Regions from separate parts of the Kribbella yunnanensis genome, predicted to be linked through region 1. Evidence: riboswitches for the same ligand, from Rfam matches in the RefSeq annotation. Region 1 holds a riboswitch; each other region holds the start of a gene.

Region 1 (5,122 bases):
TGTTCAACGACGGATCGACCGGCAGCAGATTCTGTATGAGCAGGGGCACTCGTTCGAATTCATCCTCACCGAGGCGGCGTTGCGCTGGCGTCCCGGGCCGAAGCAGGTCCTCATCGCCCAACTCGACCGGATCGCCAGCCTTGCCACCCTCAGCAATGTCTCCATCGGCATCATCCCCATGGACGTCGAGACCCAGGCGATTCCGTGGCACGGCTTCACGCTGAACGAAGACGTCGATGACGAGAACCCGTACGTTCAGGTCGAGACGATCCACGCCTACCTGACTGTCAGTCGGCCCGACGACGTCGAGCTGTATCGCAGGCAGTTCGCCGTACTGAAGAAGGCGGCTCGCACCGGACAGCAGTTCTCCGATTTCCTCAACAACCTTCGGAGCGAGCTGCTGTCCGGCGACTGATCCACTACCCAACCGGCGGTACGGCGGCGCACGTCGTACCGGGCTTGGGGATGTTGCGGTTGATCAGGTAGTTGTCGATGGTGTCGGTCATGCACGGGCTCTTGTTGTAGCTGCCGTGGCCCCAGCCTTCGTAGGTCAGCAGGACGCCGTCGCGGCCTAGCTGGCGTTGGACGTTCTGTGCCATCGAGTACGCCGTGGCCGGGTCGTGGCGGGCGTTGGAGAGCAGGATCGGCGTCTTCAGGTGGTCGACGTCGAGGCGGTGTTGCGGGTTGTTCGCCTTGGGTGCGCCCAGGCAGAGCGAGATGGCCATGAACTGACCGGGGTACGGCATGTCCGGGTTGTTGCGAGCGAGCCGCGCCAGCAGGCCGGCGTACTCGGGGTAGGTACCGACGCGCAGGTCCCAGTCTTGGCAGAACGGGACGAGGGTGTTGGCGACGAGTTCCGTGGTCGGCGGGGGCGGGGTGGGGATGACGCCCTTCTGGAGGGTGGTGGCGAGTGCGCTCCACTGCGGGCCGTAGAGCATCCGGAACACCGCGAACGAGGCCATGAACGGGTTGTCCGATTGCTTCCGGAGCTCGGCCCAGCGGGCGCGGACGTCCTGGCCGTGCAGGGCGCACGTCGTCGTGCGGTCGCACCAGTCGACGAATTCGTCGAACGAGTCCTGGACAGACGCGGCCTGCGGATCGAGGAACTGGCGGGGCGTCGCGAGACTGTGGTCGAGCACGCTCTCCAGGACCATCGCACGCACGCGCTGCGGGTAAGTCTCGGCGTACTGCGCTCCGAGCGGGGTGCCGTATGAGCTGCCGTGGAAGGTGATCTGCCGCTCACCGAGTGCCCGGCGAATCGCGTCGACGTCGCGGACGGTCTGCCAGGTGTCGACGTGGTCGTAGAGCGGGCCGGTGTGCTTGCGGCAATCGTCGGCGAGTCGGCGGTTGTAGTCGATCAGCGCGTCGAACTCGGCCTGGTCGCGGACGAGCGGTGACGGCATCGCGGCGTACAGGCTGCTCGTGCACTTGATCGGGTTGCTGCGCGCGATCCCGCGCGGATCGAAGCTGACGATGTCGAAGCGGTCCTGCAGTTCCGGGCTGAACCGGCTGATCCCGGTCTTGATCCGGTCGATGCCGGAGTCACCCGGGCCGCCCGGACCGAACACCAGTACGCCGACGCGCTCGGCCGGCTGTTTCGCCGTCCGGCGGGCGATCTCGAGGTTGAAGGTCGGGCCGCTCGGGTTCCGCCAGTCGACGGGGAGCTTCAAGGTGGCGCACTGCGAGCCTTGCACCACTGCCGGATCGTCCTTGCCTTCCGGCTTGCAGTCGGTCCACTGCGGTGCGGCCGAGGCCGAGGCCGGGGCGGCCGAGGCGGGGAGTGCGGCGAGGCTTGCCGCGGTGACTGTCAGGACCACACCCCACGCGGTGATCCTGAGCAGCGTTCTGGGGTTCTTCATCTCCCCGATCCTTCGGTAACCGCTTGCTCCGCACATCGGGGAGCAGCCCCTAGACCACCCCGGGCCGGGCTTGGGGGACTTGTTAGGGTCGGGCGCGATGACACACTCACGGTGGTTCCGGGCAGTGGCGATCGCCGAGGCGATCTCGTGGACCGGCCTGTTGATCGGCATGCTGTTCAAGTACGTGCTGTCCGACAACGAGATCGGGGTGAAGATCTTCGGCCCGATCCACGGCGGCATCTTCGTCGCGTACGTCGTGACCGTGCTGCTCGTCCGCGGTCCACTGCGCTGGTCGTGGCCGGTCACCCTGGCCGCGCTGGCCGCGAGTGTTCCGCCGCTGTTCACCTGGTTCTTCGAGATCTGGGCAGTGCGGACCGGCCGGATTGACGGCAGCCAGCAGGCCGCCGTACCGTCGCGTCCGGAAGCTAACTCAACAGCCGCATGAACCCGTGCGGGAGAGACCCGGGCTTAGGGCATCTCTCCCAATCCCACACCTACTGCGCTGCACTCGGCACGGCACCTCGCCGCACGGGTGCAAAGGGCAAGATGCGCCGCATCTAGCCCTTCGCCCCCGCGCACCGATGCACCGCACCGAGCACATGCTCGCTACGGCGTGGGATTGGGAGAGATACCCACTGACCCGGGCGCCGTAGGAGCAACTCTCCCCAAGAATCTCTCAGGCACCTTCACCGCACGGGCGAGGCACCTCTGAAGGACAGCAGTCCAACAGAGCGGGGAGGACACCACTCTCGGTCAACGACGACCGGAAGGGACCTCCGCATCATGGCGATCAGTGTCTTCGACCTGTTCAGTATCGGGATCGGCCCGTCGAGCTCACATACCGTGGGACCGATGCGCGCGGCCCGCACGTTCGTGCTCGGCCTGCAGGACGCCGGTCTGTTGACCGCGACGACCCGGGTCGAATCGCAGCTGTTCGGCTCGCTCGGTGCGACCGGGCACGGCCACGGCAGTAACAAGGCGGTGCTGCTCGGCCTCGAGGGTGAAGACCCCGAGACCGTTGCCACGCACTCCGTCGACGCCCGGGTCGAGACGATCCGCGAGCTCGGCCGGCTGCGGCTGGCCGGGACTCATCAGATCGCGTTCGACGAGAACACCGACCTGATCATGCATCGCCGCAAAGCCCTTCCGTACCACCCGAACGGGATGACCTTCCTGGCTCGCGGGGCGGACGGCGCCGTACTGCGGGAGCGCACGTACTACTCGGTCGGCGGCGGTTTCGTGGTCGACGAGAACGCCGCGGCCGGCGACCGGATCGTGCCGGACAGCACGGTGCTGAAGTACCCGTTCCTGACCGGTGCCGAGTTGCTGGACCGTTGCCGCGAGTCCGGGTTGTCGATCGGCGATGTCATGCTCGCGAACGAGCTGGCGTGGCGGACCGAGGACGAGATCCACAGCGGCCTGCTCAAGATCTGGCAGGTCATGCAGGACTGCGTCAAGGAGGGCTGCGAGACCGAGGGTGTCCTGCCCGGCGGGCTGAAGGTCCCGCGCCGCGCGCACGCCCTGCACGACAAGCTCACCCGCGACCCGTGGTCGGTCGACCCGCTGAAGGTGATGGACTGGGTCAATCTCTTCGCCCTCGCCGTCAACGAACAGAACGCCTCCGGCGGCCGCATCGTCACCGCCCCGACAAATGGTGCCGCGGGCATCATTCCCGCCGTACTGCACTACTACCGGCGGTTCATCCCCGGCGCGAACGACGATGGCGCCGTACGGTTCCTGCTGGTCGCTGCGGCGATCGGCGTTCTGTACAAGGAGAACGCGTCGATCTCCGGCGCCGAGGTCGGCTGCCAAGGCGAAGTCGGCTCAGCCTGCTCAATGGCCGCAGCCGGCCTGTGCGAACTCCTCGGCGGCACTCCCGAACAGGTCGAGAACGCAGCCGAGATCGCCATGGAACACAACCTGGGCCTGACCTGCGACCCGGTCGGCGGCCTCGTCCAGATCCCCTGCATCGAACGCAACGCTATGGCCGCGGTGAAGGCGATCAACGCCGCCCGGATGGCCATGCACGGCGATGGCGTCCACGTAGTCACCCTCGACAAGGTCATCAAAACCATGCGCGAAACCGGCGCCGACATGAAGATCAAGTACAAGGAGACCTCCCGTGGCGGCCTAGCCGTCAACGTCATCGAATGCTGAGCATCCTCCTAAGCACAGGACGTATACCGCAATCAGACGTCGCCACCACGCTGGCCGTCAGCAGTCCGGGGGCCCAGCAGACGTATACGTCCTGTCCGACGGAGGATCCACCCAGCCGACGGGGATGCCCGGCTCCTCCGCGAGGGTATTCGGCTGGCTGCGATGAACAGCCGGGTCTGGGACGAGCCACTCGACTGGCCGACCTTCGACCGTGCTGATCTCTGAAACGGCCCGAGCGACAGGACGTAGGTGGGTACGTAGAGTTCTCCGCACGCCTGAGCCGAGCAGAGACGATGCCGATTTGGCGGATACCTCCTGTTGTTGTGGAGATCAGGCCTGGGTGGTTTCCAAGATCGTGTTGGCGACCAAGGTTGGGGCGTCGTTCATGGGGACGTGGCCGCAGTTGAGGAGGGGGATCATCCGGGCTTGGGGGAGTTGGAGGTGGGCTCGGGCGGCCTGGATCGGGAGGAGGATGCGGTCGTGGGTGCCCCAGGCGATGGTGACGGGGACGTCGGGGACGTCGCCTTCGAAGGTGGTGCCGCGGCGGGCGTGGGTGAGGACGCGGTCGAAGGCTACGCAGTCGCGGAGGGCGCGGGATTCGGCTACTACGGCTTCGGGGGCGCGCAGTGCCGGGCGGTGGTAGATGGTGCCGGTGAGGACGCGGCGGCCGGCGGGGGTGCGGGACAGGCGCTGGACGGTGGGTTCCGGCGTACGGCGGGCGATGCGGCGGAGGTTGGTGAGTACGCCGACCGCCCAGCGGTTCTCGCGGGGTGACCAGAAGCCGGCCGGGGAGAGTGCGGTGACCGTGCGGGCCAGGCCGAGTTGGCCGAGGCGCAGGGAGACCAGGCCGCCGAGGGAGTTGCCGACGACGTGCGGCTGGTCGAGGTCGAGGGCCTTGCAGAGGGCGTCGACGGTGTAGGCGAAGCTGTCGAGCTCGTTCGGGACACCCAGCGGTACGTCGGGGGATTCGCCGAAACCGGGGAAGTCGAGGGCGATCACGTCGTGGTGTTCCGCGAGCTGGTCGACGATCGGGTCGAAGGCCTGCCAGTGGTGGCCGATGCCGTGCAGCAGCACCAGCGGGTCGCCCGAGCCCTTGCGGTAGTAGG
Region 2 (5,122 bases), on a different contig from region 1:
AACTGCTGATCAACGGGCCAGTGCCTGATGCCCCCGGCAACTATCAGCTCGCACTGGACGTGCAGCGGAGCGAGCCGTGGTGGAAGTACTCCACGCAGATCCGCAGCACGTGGGACTTCCGCTCCCGGGCTGGTGCGGCTGAGACGATGCCGCTGATCCTCGCCGACCTCGGCTTGCCGCAGGCAACCAACCTGAACCAGGCCCGCGTCGGTACGGCGACGCCGCTCACCGTGTCGTTGCGCCACCAGACCGGCGCTCCGACCGCGTCGTACAAGAGTGTGAAGCTGCTGATGTCGTACGACGGCCGCAGCTGGAAGCCGGTGCCGTTGTCCAAGAAGTCGGCGACGCTGTACACGGCCAGCGTCAACCACCCGGCCGCCCGAGCAGGCGGCACGGTCGATCTGAAGCTGGACGTCACCGACGCGGCAGGTGGGCGCCTTCAGCAACAAGTCACCAAGGCGTATGGTCTGACTAAGTAGGGCCTAGGCCTGCGGGTATGGCGAGTCCTGCAGGCCTAGGTTCTTCCACACGAAGCGCGGGACCCGGGCCAGGAAGTCCCGGAGGAAATAGGAGCACCGGGCAATCGTCTGGTGGTCGTGCCGGCCGGCCTCGAACCAGGCCCAGTTGCCGACCACCTGGAACGACGCCGGTTTGACTGCCATCAGGAACTCCATCTGGCGCGGGTGAATGACGTCGTACGCGAACTTCTGGTCCCGGGCGTGGATCGCGAACTCCTCGTTGAAGGCTTCGCTCTCGAAACTGATCCCGGACCCGAACCCGCGCCGGCTGACCTGCAGCCAGGGCATCCCTACCGGCAGCTCGAAGCCGAGAATCGGCTCACTGTGGTTCTCGGTCACCGTGCGTGTGGTCGTCCGGCCCTCGGAGTCGGTGGAGCTCTCGGTGCGGGTGGTCTTCCAGTGGTGGGTGAAGGCGACGAACGGCGGCCCGTCGCCGTCCCGGCCGCGGATCACCTCGCTCGTGCTGTGATCGTGTCCGCTCTGCGTCACCGGCGTGCTGTGCAGCAGGCTGTCGTCCTGGCCGATCCAGTACCAGTCCGGGTGCTGGTAGAAGCTCAGCCGCGGTTCCTTCGGCGGCTGGATCCAGCGGTCCAGCGGCAGCGCGTCGATGGCTGCCGCGAGCAAGGCCACCTGGTCCAGCCACGGCGCCAGCAGCTCGGGATCCTTGCGCGGCGGATCGAGGATGACGAGCTGGTCGCCATCGATGCTGAGATTCACGCCCGGCTGTCCACCCGCCAGCGTGAGCAAGGCGGTACACAGCTGACCGCTGAGCACCTCGGTAGCGAACGCCGGGTCCTGGACGCCAACCGCCCAGCCCGCGCCCAGCTGCGGTGGCACCGGCACCATCGTCGCGGCCACGCCGGACCGCGGCACGGTCTGCCCACCCGTGATCCACAACTCCGGCAGCCGGCGTGACAACGTCACCATGCCGACCCAGCCCTTCCAGTACTCACTGCCGTACTCGATCACCTGAAACGGCCGCCCGGCGGTGGTCAGGCCGGTGATCTGGTCGTCCGGATTCCGCGTGAACCCCATCCCGAACGGCGGATTGGACAGCCGCGCCACCGAGTCGAACACCGGGCTGCCCACGAACGTCCAGCCGCGATCCCGCAATGACTTGACATACCGCTGCCGCCGGACGAACAGCCCCACGCCGACCGCCGTACCGGCCAGCAGCAGCACAATCAGGATCAGGCTGAAGATCTGGTTCCCGGTCATGGAGTCGAGCCAATCACATCGGCGGGTCCCGGAGCGGTCAGCTGCTGCTAGAGTCGGCGGCTCAACTGCATATCGCGCCGTTCGAATCGGGGCGGGAGAGTCCGGGCTCACCATGACCCGGCGCCGAAGGAGCAAATCTCCCCAGAATCTCTCAGGCCCACTGACCGTTCCGATGAGGCGAACTCTGGAAAGCCGGGCCCCCGCGTAGCTGCGAGGACACCCGCACCCACGGTGCAAACCGCCTCACCCGGCGGTGAAGCTCTCAGGTACAGATGACAGAGCGGGGAGGTCACCCAGCAGTGGCACCGCATTTCGCGGTGCCTGACCGAGGGAGCCTCCCACTCATGACACGCGCGACTCCGTTGCAGGCTGAGCACCAGCAGCTCGGTGCATCTTTTACCGATTTCGCCGGCTGGAACATGCCGGTGCGCTACACCTCCGATATCGCCGAACACACGGCTGTCCGGACCACGGCCGGGTTGTTCGACCTGTCGCACATGGGCGAGCTCGAGGTGATCGGCGCCTGCGCGGCCCGGGCACTCGACCACAGCCTGGTCGGGCGCCCGTCGAAGATCGGTATCGGCCGGGCGCGGTACTCGATGCTGTGCGCCGAGGACGGCGGCATCATCGACGACCTGGTCGTCTACCGGCTGGCCGAGGACCACTTCCTGATCGTCGCCAACGCGAGCAACACCGACGTCGTCCGCGACGAGCTCAAGCAGCGGATCGCCGCCTCAAAAAACGGGCACAGTTCCACCGAACTCCGGGACACCACCGAGGACTGGGCGCTGATCGCGGTTCAGGGGCCGGTCGCCGTACAGATCGTGGGCGAGCTGTCGGATGCCGACCTGGACGACCTCAAGTACTACGCGATCACCGAAACCACGCTTGCCGGAAGCAACATCTTGCTCGCGCGGACCGGGTACACCGGTGAGGACGGTTTCGAGATCTACTGCCGCCCGGCCGAGGCTCCGCAGATCTGGGCCGAGCTGCTGCGGGTCGGAACGCCGTACGAGCTGAAGCCGTGCGGTTTGGCCTGCCGGGACACCTTGCGGCTCGAAGCCGGAATGCCGTTGTATGGCAACGAACTCAGCCGCGAGCTGACGCCGTTCGAGGCCGGGCTCGGGCGGGTCGTTGCGTTCAGCAAGGAAGAGGACTTCGTCGGTCGCGAGGCACTCGCCCGCCGCCGCGACGAAGGCGCCCAGCGGGTGCTCGTCGGGCTGACTTCATCAGGCCGCCGCTCACCGCGCAGCGGGTACGCCGTACTGGATCCGGCCACCGGCCGTGAGATCGGCGCCGTGACGAGCGGCGCACCGTCGCCGACGCTCGGTCACCCCATCGCGATGGCCTATGTCGACAGCGCCTTCGAGGAGCCGGGCACCCGCCTGCAGGTCGACATCCGCGGCACCCACGACGACGTACTCGTCGTCCCCCTCCCCTTCTACCGCCGCCAGGAGTCCTGATGTCTGTTCCTTCTGAACTGAACTACACCGAAGACCACGAGTGGGTCGCTCTGGAGGGCGACATCGCGACCGTAGGCATCACCGCCTTCGCGGGTGAGGCCCTGGGTGACGTCGTGTACGTCGACCTGCCGGCCGTCGGCAGCACCATTCTGACCGGTGACGCGTGCGGCGAGATCGAGTCGACCAAGTCGGTGAGCGACCTGTTCGCGCCGGTCGACGGCGAGGTCGTCGAACTCAACGAGGCGGTCGTCGCCGATCCCGGTCTGCTGAACACCGATCCGTACCAGGCCGGCTGGCTCCTTCGGATCAAGGTCAGCGGGCCCACCAAGCTGCTGGACGCGGCGGCCTACGAGGCACTGATCGGAGGTGAGTGAGATGAGCACCCTCGATCAGAGTCTGGCCGAGTTCGACCCCGAGATCCACGCTGCGGTCACGGCCGAGCTCGGGCGTCAGCGCGACACCCTCGAACTCATCGCCAGCGAGAACTTCGCCCCGCTCGCGGTCATGGAAGCGCAGGGTTCCGTCCTCACCAACAAGTACGCCGAGGGCTACCCCGGCCGCCGGTATTACGGCGGCTGCGAGCACGTCGACGTGGTCGAGCAGCTGGCCATCGACCGGGTGAAGGCGCTGTTCGGTGCCGACTTCGCCAACGTTCAGCCGCACTCCGGCGCCCAGGCGAACGCGGCCGCCATGTTCGCGCTGCTCGATCCGGGTGACACGATCCTCGGTCTCGACCTCGCGCACGGCGGTCACCTCACCCACGGCATGCGCCTCAACTTCAGCGGCAAGCTGTACGACGTCGTCGCGTACCACGTCCGTGACACCGACTTCGTGGTCGACATGGCCGAGGTCGAGCGACTCGCCCTCGAGCATCGGCCGAAGCTGATCGTGGCGGGCTGGTCGGCGTACCCGCTGCACCTCGACTTCGCCGAGTTCCGGCGGATCGCCGATCTGGTCGGCGCGTATCTGATGGTCGACATGGCGCATTTCGCCGGTTTGGTTGCCGCGGGGCTGCACCCAAACCCGGTCCCCCACGCCGACGTCGTCACCACGACGACCCACAAGACCCTCGGCGGTCCGCGGGGTGGTGTCATCCTCACCAACCGCGCCGACCTGGCGAAGAAGTTCAACTCTGCGGTCTTCCCCGGACAACAGGGCGGTCCGCTGGAACACGTGATCGCGGCCAAGGCCGTGGGCTTCAAGCTGGCGGCATCCGACGAGTTCCGCGACCGGCAACGCCGTACCCTCGACGGCGCGCAGGCGATCGCCTCGCGGCTGTCGGCCGATGACGTCCGCGCGGCCGGGATCTCGGTGCTCACCGGCGGCACCCAGGTGCACCTGGTGCTGGTCGATCTGCGGAACTCCGAGCTCGACGGGCAGCAGGCCGAAGACCGGTTGCACTCGGTCGGCCTCACCGTGAACCGGAACGCCGTACCGTTCGACCCGCGGCCGCCGATGATCTCCTCCGGGCTGCGCATCGGTACGCCGGCCCTCGCCGCCCGCGGTTTCGGTCCGGCCGAGTTCGCGGAGGTCGCGGACATCATCGCGACCGCACTCGTCCACCCGGCCGACGAATCCGTGCTCGATGGTTTGCGCGATCGGGTCGGCCTGCTCACCGCGAAGTTCCCGCTGTACCCGGCGCTCTGAGCGCTTAACGAAAGACCTGGCTCCGCTTCGGTGCTTCATGCAACGGTTCGCCCTGCCTCGGGCGTTATCGCCTATATAGGGTCCTGACCGGAAGTACCGGAGCCGGGCCGGGGGCTGGTGTGTGGGGTGGGCGAACACAAGGGTGAGCTGCGCCGAAAACTGGGCAACACCGTCGCGTTGGTCGCGGTGTGTGCGCTGATCTGCGGGATCGCGTTCACGGGGGCGATTGTCCTCTTGATGCCAAGTGAGAAAGGACATATCGCTCCGGTCGGCACC
Region 3 (5,122 bases), on a different contig from region 1:
CTCGCAGTGCGGAGCCATGCTCCCTGGGGCGGACCGGCCGGCCGCCGCGACGCCGACGCCGGGTGTCACCGACACCGCGATGCTGACGCCGATCAGCGCCGAGCCGGAGACCGAGCGCTTCGACCAGGGCGAGCCGCTGTCGGCCGACGACCAGGCCGCGGTCGGTGCACTGCCGGCCGGATCGGCGCTGCTGATCGTGCAGCGCGGCCCGAACGCGGGGTCGCGGTTCCTGCTCGACGTCGACGTGGTGACCGCGGGCCGGCACCCGGACAGCGACATCTTCCTGGACGACGTGACGGTGTCCCGCCGGCACGCCGAGTTCCGCCGCGACGCGTACGGCGTCAAGGTCCGCGACGTCGGCAGCCTGAACGGGACCTACGTGAACCGGGACCGGATCGACGAGGTCCAGCTGAACAACGGTGACGAGGTCCAGATCGGCAAGTACCGGCTGGTCTACTACGCCAGTGGCCAAGCCTGAGCTCTCGATCGGCGAGGTCCTGCAGATCCTGCAGGCCGAGTTCACCGATGTCACCATCTCCAAGATCAGGTTCCTCGAGGCCGAGGGGCTGGTGACACCGGCGCGCACCGCGTCGGGCTACCGCAAGTTCAGCGCGGGTGATGTGGAGCGGCTGCGCTACGTGCTGACCGCGCAACGTGACCAGTACCTGCCGCTGAAGGTCATCAAGGAGCACCTCGGTGCGATCGACCGCGGTCTGCGCCCGGCGGCCGGTGGACCGCCGATCGCCCCCAGTACGCCGGCCTCCGGGCCGGCCGCCGACGACTTCGGTGCCACCGGCACCGACCTGCGGCTGACCAAGGCGGAGCTCTGCGCAGCCGCCGGAGTCAGTACGGCGTTGCTCGCCGAGCTGGAGAGTCACGGCCTGATCGTGGCCGAGGGCAAGCATTACGGCGGCGACGCGATCGTCGTCGCCCAAGTCGCCGCCGAACTGGCGACGTACGGCATCGAACCCCGTCACCTGCGCCCGTTCCGCACCGCGGCCGACCGCGAGGTAGGACTGATCGAGCAGGTCACCGGCCCCCGCCGTACCGACCAAACCCAAGAGTTGGCAGCCCTCACTGTGCGGTTGCACACGGCACTGGTGAGATCCCGGCTGCCGCACTGACCACCGCGGAGTAGGCTGAAGGTGTGCGCGAAGTCGACGTAGTCGGAGTCCGGGTCGAGATGCCCTCGAGTCAGCCCATCGTGCTGCTCCGGGAGGTCGGCGGCGAGCGGTACCTGCCGATCTGGATCGGTGCGGCCGAGGCGAGTGCGATCGCTTTCGCCCAGCAGGGGATGGAGCCACCGCGGCCACTGACGCATGATCTGTTCGCGGAGACGATCCGGGTGCTCGGGCACACGCTCAGTCAGGTCCGGATCGTGAACCTGACCGACGGGGTGTTCGAGGCGATCCTGGTCTTCGACGACAAGACCGAGATCTCGGCCCGCCCGTCGGACTCGATCGCGATCGCGCTGCGCACCGGTACGCCGGTGTTCTGCACCGAGGAGATCCTCGCCGAGGCCGGGATCCCGGTCCCGGAGAGTGAGACCGAGGCCGACGAGGTGCAGGAGGAAGAGGAGGTCGAGCGCTTCCGCGAGTTCCTCGACCAGGTCACCCCGGAAGACTTCGACAAGAGCTGAGCCCAAAGACTGGAGGCTGAGCCTCAAGACCGGGAAGGTAACGATTCGTCTGGGAGTCGCGACACGCTAGCCGCTCGGAGCGGTTGTCGTTGACCCTCCCAGGTCGGCGGCTTACCGTGAAGGAGTCGTGGGGAACTGTTACTCCACGGAGATGGCTCGTTCCAGTCGGTATCCAGGGAGGCTCAGGCGTGACACGCACCGGCGACACGGATCTGACGGCGCAGTCGACGTCCGAAGCACGCGCCGAGGCGGCCGCCACTGCCGGCGTTCAGGGTCTGCTGTTCGACGACGATCTGCGGCCGATGCCGGAGGATGTCGGGTTCCGTGGGCCGACGGCCTGCGCCGCGGCCGGGATCACCTACCGCCAGCTCGACTACTGGGCGCGGACCGGCCTGGTCTCCCCGTCGGTGCGCCCGGCGACCGGCTCCGGCACCCAGCGGTTGTACGGTTTCCGTGACGTTCTGTTGCTGAAGGTGATCAAGCGGCTGCTCGACGCCGGGATCTCGCTGCAGCAGATCCGGACCGCGATCGCCCACCTGAGCAAGCGCGGGATCGACGACCTGACCCAGATCACGCTGATGAGTGACGGCGCGTCGGTCTACATGTGCACCTCACCGGACGAGGTCATCGACCTACTGGCCGGTGGCCAGGGAGTCTTCGGGATCGCCCTCGGCGGTGTCTGGCGCGAGGTCGAGGGTTCACTGTCCGAGCTGCCCACCGAGCGTGCCGACGGTCACGGCGAGGGCGAGGACGAGTCCCACGCCAGCGACGAGCTGGCTGCCCGCCGCCGGGCCCGCGCAGCCGGCTGAGGTACTCTGCTCTGTAGCTGTTCACCGCACTCGGGAGAGACCCGTTCACACCGGGCGCCGAAGGGGCAATTCCTCCCCGGAACCTCTCAGGCCCATGGACCGGGTGCGTCAGGCAACTCTGAAGCGTGCACTCGTGCGTGACAGAGGGGGAGGCCACCCGGAAGCTACTGCAAGCAACGGAGCCTCTTTCGATGACCGAAATCTCTGCAATCTTCGCCGACCGGCACATCGGGCCCCGCCCCGACGAGGTCGCGCGGATGGTCGAACTGCTCGGGTACGCCGACGTCGACGCGCTCGCGGATGCCGCCGTACCGGCCTCGATCCGGTCGACCGAACCGCTGCGCCTCCCGGAGCCGGCCTCCGAGGTCGACGCGCTGACGGAGTTGCGCCAGCTCGCGGCCCGCAACAACGTCGCGACCTCGATGATCGGGCAGGGCTACTACGGCACCTTCACGCCGTCGGTGATCGTCCGCCGCCTGGTCGAGAACCCGGCCTGGTACACGGCCTACACGCCGTACCAGCCGGAGATCTCGCAGGGCCGGCTCGAGGCGCTCCTGAACTTCCAGACCGTCGTCTCGGACCTGACCGGTCTCCCGACCGCCAACGCGTCGCTGCTCGACGAGGGCACCGCGGCCGCCGAGGCGATGACGCTCGCGCACCGCTCCAACCGCAAGAGCAAGTCGAACCGCTTCCTGGTCGACTCCGACTGCTTCGCACAGACGATCGCGGTCGTCGAGACCCGCGCCGAGGCACTCGGCATCGAGGTCGTCGTCGCCGACACCATCGACGGTCTGCCCGAGGGCGACTTCTTCGGCTTCCTGGTGCAGTACCCGGGTTCCGGCGGCGCTGTCCGTGACCTCAAGCCGCTGATCGCCGCCGCACACGAGCGCGAGACGCTGGTCGCGGTCGCTTCCGACCTGCTCGCCCTGACGTTGCTCGAGGCACCGGGGGAGGCCGGCGCCGACATCGTCATCGGCTCTTCGCAGCGCTTCGGCGTACCGCTCTTCTACGGCGGTCCGCACGCCGGCTTCATGTCGGTCCGCGCCGGTCTCGAGCGGTCGCTGCCCGGTCGGCTGGTCGGTGTCTCGGTCGACGCCGACGGTGCCCCGGCGTACCGGCTCGCGCTGCAGACGCGTGAGCAGCACATCCGTCGCGAGAAGGCGACCTCCAACATCTGTACGGCGCAGGTCCTGCTGGCCGTCGTTGCGTCCATGTACGCCGTCTACCACGGACCGGATGGGCTGCAGGCGATCGCCGGTCGCGTGCACGGTTTCGCGGGCAAGCTGGCCGCGTCGCTGCGTGCCGGTGGTGTCGAGGTCGTGCACGGCGACTTCTTCGACACCGTGCTGGCGCGTGTCCCCGGTGCCGCTGCGGACGTCGTTGACGCCGCCCGGCAGAACGGCATCTGGCTGCGCCAGGTCGACGCCGACCACGTCGGCATCTCGTGCGACGAGAAGACCGATGTCGCCGCGCTGACCCGGGTCTGCCAGTCCTTCGGCGTCCAGTACGACGACACGCTGGCCGCGCCCGAGATCGCCGTACCGCGGACGTCGGAGTACCTGACGCACCCGGTCTTCAACACGCACAAGTCCGAGACGTCGATGCTGCGCTACCTGCGCAAGCTGTCCGACAAGGACTACGCGCTCGACCGCGGCATGATCCCGCTCGGCTCGTGCACGATGAAGCTGAACGCGACCACCGAGATGGAGGCGGTCACCTGGCCCGAGTTCGCCGATATGCACCCGCTGGCGCCGATCGAGGACGCCGCCGGGTACGTGAAGCTGATCGGTCAGCTGGAGCGCTGGCTGGCCGAGGTCACCGGGTACGCGAAGGTGTCCATCCAGCCGAACGCGGGTTCGCAGGGTGAGCTCGCCGGACTGCTGGCGATCCGCGGCTACCACCGGGCCCAGGGCAACGAAGACCGCAACGTCTGCCTGATCCCCGCGTCCGCGCACGGCACCAACGCGGCGTCGGCCGTGATGGCCGGGATGAAGGTTGTTGTTGTCAAGGGCAACGATGACGGCACGATCGACCTGGACGACCTGCGGGCCAAGGCTTCCGAGCACGCCGAGAAGCTGGCCGCGATCATGATCACCTACCCGTCCACCCACGGGGTGTACGAGGAGAGCGTCACCGAGGTCTGCCGGATCGTGCACGAGGCCGGCGGTCAGGTGTACGTCGACGGTGCGAACCTGAACGCGCTGCTGGGTCTCGCGAAGCCCGGCCAGTTCGGCGGCGATGTCAGTCACCTGAACCTGCACAAGACCTTCTGCATCCCGCACGGCGGTGGCGGCCCGGGCGTCGGCCCGGTCGCAGTCGCCGCGCACCTCGCGCCGTACCTGCCGAACCACCCGCTCCTCGACCAGGCCGGGCCCGAGTCCGGTGTCGGTCCGATCAGCGCGGCGCCGTTCGGCTCGGCCGGTGTGCTGGCGATCTCGTGGGCCTACATCCGGATGATGGGCGGCGAAGGCCTGACCGCGGCCACGAAGGCCGCCGTACTGACCGCGAACTACGTCGCCAAGCGCCTCGAGGGCGCCTTCCCGGTCCTCTACACCGGCGAGAACGGTCTGGTTGCCCACGAGTGCATCCTCGACCTGCGCCCGATGACCAAGGAAACCGGCATCACCGTCGACGACGTCGCCAAGCGCCTGGTCGACTACGGCTTCCACGCCCC

Evidence for each region. A riboswitch is a leader RNA that binds a small molecule or an ion and turns the genes downstream of it on or off. The one in region 1 is predicted to bind glycine.
Region 2: linked by a shared signal. The riboswitch ahead of gcvT (glycine cleavage system aminomethyltransferase GcvT) and the one ahead of ABD231_RS12750 (L-serine ammonia-lyase) in region 1 are both predicted to bind glycine.
Region 3: linked by a shared signal. The riboswitch ahead of gcvP (aminomethyl-transferring glycine dehydrogenase) and the one ahead of ABD231_RS12750 (L-serine ammonia-lyase) in region 1 are both predicted to bind glycine.

Annotation. Positions count from the first base shown of each region.
Region 1 is NZ_BAAANF010000008.1:261,692-266,813, forward strand. It holds gene ABD231_RS12735 (helix-turn-helix domain-containing protein) at 1-415, shown strand, start outside; gene ABD231_RS12740 (alpha/beta fold hydrolase) at 420-1,859, opposite strand; gene ABD231_RS12745 (DUF3817 domain-containing protein) at 1,957-2,304, shown strand; glycine riboswitch at 2,470-2,561, shown strand; gene ABD231_RS12750 (L-serine ammonia-lyase) at 2,643-4,016, shown strand; gene ABD231_RS12755 (alpha/beta fold hydrolase) at 4,347-5,122, opposite strand, start outside.
Region 2 is NZ_BAAANF010000003.1:54,941-60,062, forward strand. It holds gene ABD231_RS05115 (S8 family serine peptidase) at 1-479, shown strand, start outside; gene ABD231_RS05120 (hypothetical protein) at 483-1,736, opposite strand; glycine riboswitch at 1,819-1,913, shown strand; glycine riboswitch at 1,914-2,025, shown strand; gene gcvT (glycine cleavage system aminomethyltransferase GcvT) at 2,081-3,199, shown strand; gene gcvH (glycine cleavage system protein GcvH) at 3,199-3,573, shown strand; gene glyA (serine hydroxymethyltransferase) at 3,575-4,846, shown strand; gene ABD231_RS05140 (heparinase II/III domain-containing protein) at 4,973-5,122, shown strand, end outside.
Region 3 is NZ_BAAANF010000018.1:186,640-191,761, reverse strand. It holds gene ABD231_RS28520 (zinc-ribbon and FHA domain-containing protein) at 1-478, shown strand, start outside; gene ftsR (transcriptional regulator FtsR) at 465-1,124, shown strand; gene ABD231_RS28510 (bifunctional nuclease family protein) at 1,148-1,639, shown strand; gene ABD231_RS28505 (MerR family transcriptional regulator) at 1,828-2,448, shown strand; glycine riboswitch at 2,470-2,560, shown strand; gene gcvP (aminomethyl-transferring glycine dehydrogenase) at 2,640-5,122, shown strand, end outside.